DNA from 2 places in the Lactiplantibacillus paraxiangfangensis genome. Region 1 is predicted to be linked to the other one. Evidence: predicted binding sites of a transcription regulator. Region 1 holds the regulator's gene; the other holds the start of a gene.
The links. Region 1 encodes LexA, which represses DNA repair genes until DNA is damaged. Its sites were predicted from a motif close to CNAACANNTGTTNG; they were not measured.
Positions count from the first base shown of each region.

Region 2: the regulator LexA is predicted to act here: its motif matches at 2,124-2,137, upstream of AAA939_RS03730 (replication-associated recombination protein A).

Region 1 covers NZ_BTPW01000006.1:53,851-58,430, reverse strand. Annotated here, with positions in the region: gene AAA939_RS04250 (hydroxymethylglutaryl-CoA synthase) at 1-613, shown strand, start outside; gene AAA939_RS04245 (hypothetical protein) at 661-1,290, opposite strand; gene AAA939_RS04240 (DNA alkylation repair protein) at 1,411-2,052, shown strand; gene lexA (transcriptional repressor LexA) at 2,088-2,717, opposite strand; gene AAA939_RS04230 (DUF896 domain-containing protein) at 2,873-3,112, shown strand; gene AAA939_RS04225 (YneF family protein) at 3,216-3,452, shown strand; gene AAA939_RS04220 (lysophospholipid acyltransferase family protein) at 3,584-4,219, opposite strand; gene AAA939_RS04215 (tRNA1(Val) (adenine(37)-N6)-methyltransferase) at 4,333-4,580, shown strand, end outside.
Region 2 covers NZ_BTPW01000005.1:84,176-88,755, reverse strand. Annotated here, with positions in the region: gene AAA939_RS03735 (response regulator transcription factor) at 1-537, opposite strand, end outside; gene AAA939_RS03730 (replication-associated recombination protein A) at 737-2,080, opposite strand; gene gndA (NADP-dependent phosphogluconate dehydrogenase) at 2,570-4,006, opposite strand; gene AAA939_RS03720 (hypothetical protein) at 4,221-4,580, opposite strand, start outside.

The DNA.
Region 1 (4,580 bases):
GCGGCCATTATACCGCAGTGAAGCGTTGGTCGATGGTAAGTATTCGTCAAATATTTATGTCGATTACTTTCAGGACGTGTTCAAGGGTTACTTGTCGGAAACCAAAACCCGGGCTGAAGATTTGACCGCCTTAGTTTTCCACTTGCCATATACAAAAATGGGACTTAAAGCCTTACGTAGTGCTTTGCCAATGGTCAGTGAAACTAAGCAGGAAGCCTGGGTGGCACACTTTGAATGTGCCCGAAAGCTGAATCGGCAGGTCGGCAATCTGTATACTGGGTCGTTATACCTGAGTTTATTATCACAACTCCTTACTGATCCAGATCTTCAGGTGGGTAACGAACTGGGGCTCTTTAGTTACGGTTCTGGGGCCGAAGGTGAATTTTACACTGGTATCATCCAACCCGGCTACTTAACCGGTATCGACCTAGGATTACCACAGCGATTGGCACGTCGTCAGCGGGTAGACGTTGCGACCTATGAAAAATGTTTCAATCAGCAACTTGCCTGGGAAGCAACGGATCAAACGATTGACTATCACACGGATCCACACCGGTTTGTGTTAACCGGACAGCGTGATGAACAGCGTCAGTATTTAGATCAATTGGCGTAAATAAAAAAGCTTGTCAGTACCAATGATTTGGTCTGACAAGCTTTTGTCTATTTATTTAAATTGTTAGTTATGACTTGACCATCTTTAACGCTAACTAGCGTGGCGTCGGTTTTACCGGGTTCGAGTAATCGAATGGTATAGCCAGAAGTTAGGTTCTTTTTCAAGGATTTCGATAGTGACTTGAAGTTAGTGGTAATGGTTGTAATGGCCTTTTGATTATCCGTGGGGTGCGCTTTAATGATTTTTAGTGATTTAACGTACTTTTTCCCAGTGGGGGTAATCGTGAAGGTCTTAGAAGCTTTGTCGAACGCAACTGTGCCGACACCCTTATAGTTGCTTTGCAACTGTTTGAGAATATTTTCTTCCTTCAACTTAGTGGTGGCAGCGGCCCGTTTTTGGCTGTCTTCATTGAAGATGACTTGTGAGGATCCTAACTTAGCACGACTGCTTTTATTGGTGACTGACGACGAAGAAGCGGCTTTCTTTTTGGCCGTAGTCGATGACTTTTGGTTATAGGGCCAATAAGGTAACTTAACAATCGCGTAGCCGGTCACCAGGGCGCTTAAAACCGCAACCCCGGCTAAAAACTTCCAGCCCCCACCACTTTGACGAGCGGAAATAACTGAAAATAGAGCTAATAAAAAAACAAGAAAGCCAATAATGGCTAAAAATAACATGAGACCAACTCCCGACATTTGAAATAGTATAACTATTATACCATTGAACTATTCGCTCACCGGTATAGAATTGGAAAATAATGTGTAAAGTTCTAAAAACAGCGGAATGGAAGTGGTAGGGTGCCAAACTTATTTTTGCCAAGTCATCCAGAAAATCAAGCGGCAATGGCCGCCTATATGCGTGATCAGTTTGATTTCTTGGGAGTCAAAACTCCCGAGCGTCGTCAACTAACTGCGCCAGTTCAACGGCAAAGCAAACAACTTTCTTCAGAAGAGCTGAGCCAGTGGTTGGCGTTTTACTACCAGCAACCGTACCGCGAATATCAGTACGTCGCAATCGACCTTGCGCTGGCTAATGTTCGGCGACTAACGGCCGAACAGTTTCAATGGTGCGTGCAACAAGTGACCGTTAAGCCGTGGTGGGATAGTGTGGATGCCTGGCGCAAAGTCATAGCGACCTGGATCTTTCAACACTCGGTGTTAGCTGATTTTGGCTCACAATTTTTGACGGCGGACGACTTATGGGTGCGTCGGGTTGGGATAACGCTTCAGTTAGGTCAAAAGGGTGCCACCGATAAAAATTATTTACGACGTGCAATCGAGCTAAATCATGCCGACAACGCCTTCTTTATTCAAAAGGCGATTGGCTGGGCACTCAGAGACTATGCGAAAACGGACCCAGCGTGGGTCAAAGCGACCTTAGCCACGGTGTCTTTATCCAAATTGGCCCAACGGGAAGCCCAAAAACATCTAAAAAAATAGCCAACCCGTAAATGGGTTGACTTTAAATCGTCAGACTAATAGAGCATGTCGCGATATAAACCGACAACTTTACCTAAAATTGAAACGTCATTTAAGATGATTGGGGCCATCGTGTCGTTTTCTGGTTGCAACCGGTAATGGTCAGCTTCCTTGAAGAATCGTTTACACGTGGCTTCGTTTTCGTCGGTCATCGCAATGACAATGTCGCCGTTATCAGCGGAACTTTGACGACGAATAATGACTTGGTCGCCGTTTAAAATTCCGATGTTGATCATACTTTCACCACGGATGGTTAGCATGAAGAGGTCCCCGCCAAAAGATTCTAAGTCCTTTGGAATTGGGAAGTAGTCGGTGGCATCTTGAACGGCTAAGATTGGTTGGCCGGCGGTAACCGTTCCGAGTACCGGAATTTGATGGGGCGTCGTTTCAACGCCGAGGGCTTCAAAACCGGCGGCTGTAACTTCAATTGCCCGGGGCTTCGTTGGGTCCTTTTCAATGAACCCTTTCTTTTCTAGTCGTGCAATGTGACCATGAACGGTTGAAGTCGAAGACAAGTCAACGGCTTCGCCAATTTCACGGACGGTTGGCGGATATCCTTTTTCATTGACGCGTTCATAAATAAAACGAAGAACGGCCATTTGTTTGCTTTCCGATGTTTTACTCATCTTGGCACCTCATTTAATATTTTCTTTAATGATTTGTCCCAATTGTAGCATAGCTTTTCGACGCTTTCAAACAAATGTTCGGTTGACAAATACTTTTAATTGATTTAGGGTCAATTCTCGTGTATTCTATTCTTGTTTTGAAAGGAGCACTTACATTGATTTCAAAAGAATTATTAAATCGAATCAACGAGTTAGCCCACAAAGCGAAGGCTGAGGGTTTAACCGAATTAGAAGAAGTTGAACGTAAGGATTTACGTCAGAAGTACTTAAAGGAATTTCGGGCCGGTTTTCGGCAACAAGTTGAATCGCTACAAGTTTTTGACAAGCAGGGTAAGGAAGTTACACCAGAAAAAGTTCGCAATATTCAACGCGAACGGGGCTTGCGGAATGATTAACCGTTTTCAGGAAAATTTGTTATTCGACAAATTTTCCTTTTCTTTTATTATTAATTTGTGTAGACTAGTTTATTGAAGACTGTAATAAGGGAGGGAACAGGGAATGACTTTATCTACAGGTGTTTGGATCTTAATTGTGGTCCTTGGCATTTTAGTTGGGTTGACTGGTGGTTTCTTTGGTGCGCGTCACTACATGCAAAACTACTTGAAACAAAACCCACCGATTAGTGAAGAAATGCTACGCAGCATGATGATGCAAATGGGTCAACGCCCATCCGAGAAGAAGTTGCACCAGATGTTGAACTCTATGAAGGCTGCTTCACGTAACGATAGCAAATAAGGTCGCTATGTTTAGTTTAGGCTACGGGGTGCTGGAAATTTTCCGGCACTTTTTTTGATTCAACGTAAAAAAGTGCGATTGCTTCTATAAATAAGCACGCACTTTTCTAAAGTTTATAAAAAAGCACGTCCTTATTGGGCGTGCTTTTGAGTCGCTGGATCGACGTATTTGAAGTCAGGATCAATTTGTTGATCGAGACTATCGAAAGCGGCCAGCATTTGCTGTTCAATCGTTTTTTGCCCGGCATCATCGAGCTTTAATTTCCGGTCAACATAAATTGGCTCGCCAAAGCGAACGGTGACTTTTTGGCGGCTGAATAACCGCTTGAAAGTTAGTGGCCCTTGATAAACCGTTGGGACTAGTGGTACGCCAGCCATTTTAGCGATGACCGTCGCGCCACCCTTTAGTTCCTGTGAATGACGTGTCCCGGATGGGAACATGATCAAGGAAAGGCTACCCTTACGTAAAAACTTAACGGGCGTTTTGATTGCGGACGGACCAGGATGATTACGATCAACTGGAAAAGCATTGGCGTGCTTCAAAATATAGCGTAGTACGGGGTTTTTAAAGAGTTCTTCTTTGGCCATAAAACTGAACTTCATGGGACTGCCAGCAAGTGCATAGTACAACGGGTCGAACCAAGTCCGGTGCGGACCCACTAAAATATAAGTGCCCTTTGGCAGATTTTCGCGTCCCTGAAAACGGGGACGACCGTTAATGAGGGTGACGATCAGCCGAACGAGGCCACGCATAAATGAGTAAAACATCACGATCTTCCTTTCGTTAAATAACTGCTCACAGTATGACGAAATTTTTGAAATTCTGCAAGTAGATTATATGGTATGCTTGCAATGATATTTTTAGAGAAGGGGGTCACGTTATGACCCAAGTAGCGTTAAACGCTGGCGAGCGGATTGACCAACTATATAGTAAAAACATTCAAATTATTCAAAGTTCCCAAGTGTTTGCCTTTTCACTTGACGCTGTCTTGTTAGGCGCGTTTGCACAGGTCGCTAAAACCGCCAAGAGTCAGATTGTTGATTTGTGCGCGGGTAACGGTGCAGTCGGTTTGTTTGTTAGCGAACGAACGCATGGCCACATTACCGCGGTTGAGTTACAGCCGCGCTT
Region 2 (4,580 bases), on a different contig from region 1:
AACGTCACGTGCTAAGACGACGTTGATGTTTTCCATTAACGTTAATAATAATTCGTATTCACGCTTCGTTAAATTAATGACTTCGTCACCACGCTTAACGACTAAATTTTCCTTTTCAATCGTCAAGTCTTTGTAAGTGACCGTCGTTTGTTTCGTACTTTGTTGTTCGCTTTCCAAATCGATGCGCCGTAAAAGTGCCCGTAAGCGCGCCAACAATTCTTCAATCGCAAATGGTTTAACGATGTAGTCATCGGCACCGTGGTCTAAACCGGAAACCCGGTCAATCACGGAATCTCTGGCCGTCATCATGATGATTGGGGTATTCTTAACTTCGCGAACACGCCGGCAAACTTCCAACCCATTTAATTCTGGTAACATCAAGTCTAGTAAGATGGCATCAAAATCTTCAGCTAAGGCGGCGTCTAACCCCTTACGACCGTTATATTCAACTTGAATATCGTAGCCTTCGTGCTTTAATTCAAGCTCAACAAACCGCGCGAGATTTTTTTCATCTTCAATAATTAATATCCGACTCATTTACTTTTAGTCACTCCTAATATTCAACTTATCTAAGAACCTTGCATAACTGCACTTTTAGCGCAGTTACTGGCATTCACATTATACAACATGTTATTTTAACATGAATAAGCTAAATTTCATACACTAGAAATTTAGGCAGTTCCTAATATAAATCTAATTTTACAAGGAAAAGCTTAAAATTCAATTCATTTGGTCTTTACGATTTCTCATCATCTGAACTCGGATGATGCGTATGCCACTGCTTAATGGCTGCCAATCTTTGGTGCCAAGCCTTTTCCTGTCCCTGATCAGTCGGTTCATAATACGTGTGACCACTCAGCGTTTCCGGCATGGTTTGCATATCCGTTAATTTATCATCGGTATCATGCGCATATTGATAATGCGCCCCGTAACCTAAATTCTTCATCAACTTTGTCGGTGCATTCCGAATTTGCAGTGGTACCGGCAAGTTCCCGGTCGCTTTGATATCCGCATTCGCCTTAGACTGCGCAACGTATAACGCGTTGGACTTTGGCGCTAACGCTAAGTAGGTCACTGCCTCCGTCAAGTTAACGTTACATTCCGGCATCCCAATCAACTGGCAGGCTTGGTACGCAGCCACCGTTAACGGCAACGCTTGGCGATCGGCTAACCCCACGTCTTCACTAGCAAAGCGAATCAACCGCCGTGCGATGTAGAGGGGATCTTCGCCCCCGTTCAACATGCGCATCAGCCAATAAATGGCCGCGTCGACGTCACTGTTACGCATCGATTTGTGTAACGCCGAAATGATGTTATAGTGTTCCTCACCATTTTTATCGTAACGTAACGATTTGGTATTAATCAGCTGGGATAGTCCCGCGGCCGTGATGGTAACTTGCTGCCCATCACGTTCCCCATTTAAAACGGCCATTTCTAACGTATTTAGCGCCATCCGGCCATCTCCGTTAGCAAATTCTGCAATCAGGGGCAACGTATCGGGCTGCATGTTTATTTTTAAATTAGGAAAACCGTTGGGATTGTCGAGGGCGGCCTGCAGGATCTGCATTAACGCATCCGTCGACAACTCTTTTAGGACTAAGACTTTACACCGCGACAGTAACGCAGCGTTGATTTCAAACGATGGGTTTTCAGTTGTCGCCCCAATCAGGGTAATACTGCCACGTTCGACATACGGTAAAAAGGCGTCTTGCTGTGCCTTATTGAACCGATGGATTTCGTCAATAAAAACAATGGTCTTCTCACCAAAATCCCGGTTGGCTTCCGCTTCATCCATAATTTTTCGAATCTCTTTAATCCCACTTGAGACCGCACTAAACGTAATAAAATGTGACTCCGTTTGTTGCGCAATAATTTCCGCTAACGTTGTCTTACCGACCCCCGGGGGACCCCAGAAAATCAAGGATGGTAACTGGTCTTCAGCAATCAGTTGCCGTAACAACTTGCCCGGCCCTAAGAGGTGATCTTGCCCCTTAAAACCGTCTAAATTAGTGGGTCGCACCCGGTAGGCCAGTGGGCTACTGGCGGCGTGTTCCGGATTAAAAAGTGACTCTTGTCGCATACTACACCCCCGCTCTATTGATCATCATACTTTCATTTTATCACGAACGTACGTTCTAAACAAAGCTAATGACTACAGATTAAAAATAATATCAACACCATAATGGCTATATTAGCTACTCCGTCGGGCAGAATTGAGTTCTATGGTGGACGAGACCCCGATGCAAAACCGATACAGCATTCCACCCCCTTTTAATTCCACTAAAACAAATGTATTATTGCTATTTTAGTCGGATAATCGGAGGCCGTCGTTGATAGCATCGGTCGTGCAGGTGGCTTTTGACCGGTGTTTTCCCGGTCTTAGGCCACGGACGGTCCGGGACAATTGCGCTTTTTGCAAGTGTTCCGGGCGAGGGGCAAGACGTTTCTCAGGCTTAACCCGGTCCCACGACCGCATGTTATCAGCGACAGCCGGACTGGGTTCAATTTTATTAGACTAACGACCAAAAAAAAGCCCCCGCAAATGCGGAGACTTTTCATTATTAACGATTTATTGTTCTTTGTACCAAGTGTAGTGGTATGCCCCGTCGCGGTCAGTCCGTTCGTAGGTATGTGCACCAAAGTAGTCCCGTTGTGCTTGTAACAAGTTAGCAGGTAAAACTTCTGCCCGGTATGAATCGTAGTACGAGATGGCAGCACTGAATGAAGGCATTGGTACGCCGGCTTGGATAGCCAAGCTTAAGACGTCACGAGTTGATTGTTGGTACTTAGCTGCGATATCAGCAAAGTAGTCGTCCATCAACAAGTTGTTTAAATCTGGCTTCTTATCAAAAGCATCAGTGATGTTTTGTAAGAATTGGGCCCGGATAATGCATCCGGCACGCCAGATCTGAGCTAATTCACCGAACTTCAAATCCCAGTCGTAGTGCTTAGAAGCAAAACGAAGTTGTTCGAAGCCTTGCGCGTAGCTCATGATCTTACTGAAGTAGAGGGCTTGGCGAATCTTTTCAACCAATTCTTCTTTGGCTGGTAACTTAAGGTCACCCTTTGGTCCAGCTAATTTCTTAGAAGCAGCAACCCGTTCTACCTTCATCATGGAGATGTAACGAGCGTAAACGGCTTCAGTAATCACTGATTGTGGGACTTGAACGTTCAACGCGTCTTCGGAACTCCACTTACCAGTCCCCTTGTTGTTCCCACGGTCTAAGATCATGTCAACGATTGGCTTAGTCTTGTCGTCGCCGATGTCATCTTTCCGCGATAGAATATCAGCGGTGATTTCAACGAGGTAACTGCTTAATTCACCCTTGTTCCAGTCAGCAAAGACTTCGGACATTTCGTCAACGGATAAACCAGCCACGTTACGCATCATGTTGTAGCTTTCGTCGATTAACTCTTCGTCACCGTATTCGATCCCATTATGAACCATCTTAACGTAGTGACCAGCACCGTTAGGGCCAATGTAAGTAACACATGGTTCGCCATCTTGAGGCGCCTTAGCCGCAATCTTCTTCAAGATTGGTTCAACTAAGTCGTAAGCTTCCTTTTGGCCACCTGGCATCAATGAAGGGCCTTGTAAGGCACCTAATTCACCACCGGAAACACCCATCCCGATGAAGTTGATTCCTGATTTGTCCAAACGGGCATTCCGGGCCATCGTGTCGTTAAAGTTGGTGTTCCCACCATCAATTAAGACGTCACCCTTGTCTAACAATGGTAATAATTCATCAATCACCATGTCAGTTGGTTTGCCGGCTTTGACCATCATGATGATGCGCCGTGGCGTTTCAAGTGAAGCGACAAAGTCTTCAATCTTGTAGCTTGGAACCAATTGCTTTTCAGCGTGGTCCTGCATGACCTTTTCAGTTTTTGATCCGGTCCGGTTGAAGATTGCGACTTTGTAGCCGCGACTTTCAATATTTAGCGCCAGGTTTTTGCCCATGACGGCCATCCCAATGACACCAATTTGTGGTTTTTCGTTACTCATTAGTTAATAACCTCCCAAATTTTATTACGCAACTATCGTACCAAAAAAAAGCGGTTTATTAAAGCAAATTGCTGTGAATTATAAAATTAATTTCATTTTTTACATTTTCTAAAGAAAGTAATTTTCATTTTACAGGAATTGTCACCTAATTTGGTGGACTCAAAAACCGGTGTCCCAGAAGTTTTATCCCTCTGAAATACCGGCTAAATCAGCTTTATTTAACGGCTTTGACCGCAACGTACTTCTTAGCTGATAAGGCGTGATACGTGTAAGTCGTCTTACCATTTTTTTGTTTACTGTTCTTGGTCCGGTAAGCCGCAGCGACTGAAACGTGCTTAGCTGCAGAACGCTTGTTGAGCGTCTTCTTAAACGTTTGGTTCTTCGTCAACTTAGCGTGGCTCTTACCCTTATAATCCGTAATGATGACGTATTTAGCCGCATGTTTTGCGGTATTCTTAGTCGTGGCAACTTTACCATTGACCTTCAACGTCTTGCCAGTCTTAGTTGCACTTAGCTGGCTCACTTGGTAACCATACTTCACTTTAGTATAAGTCGGAATCGTGACGTTATTAAC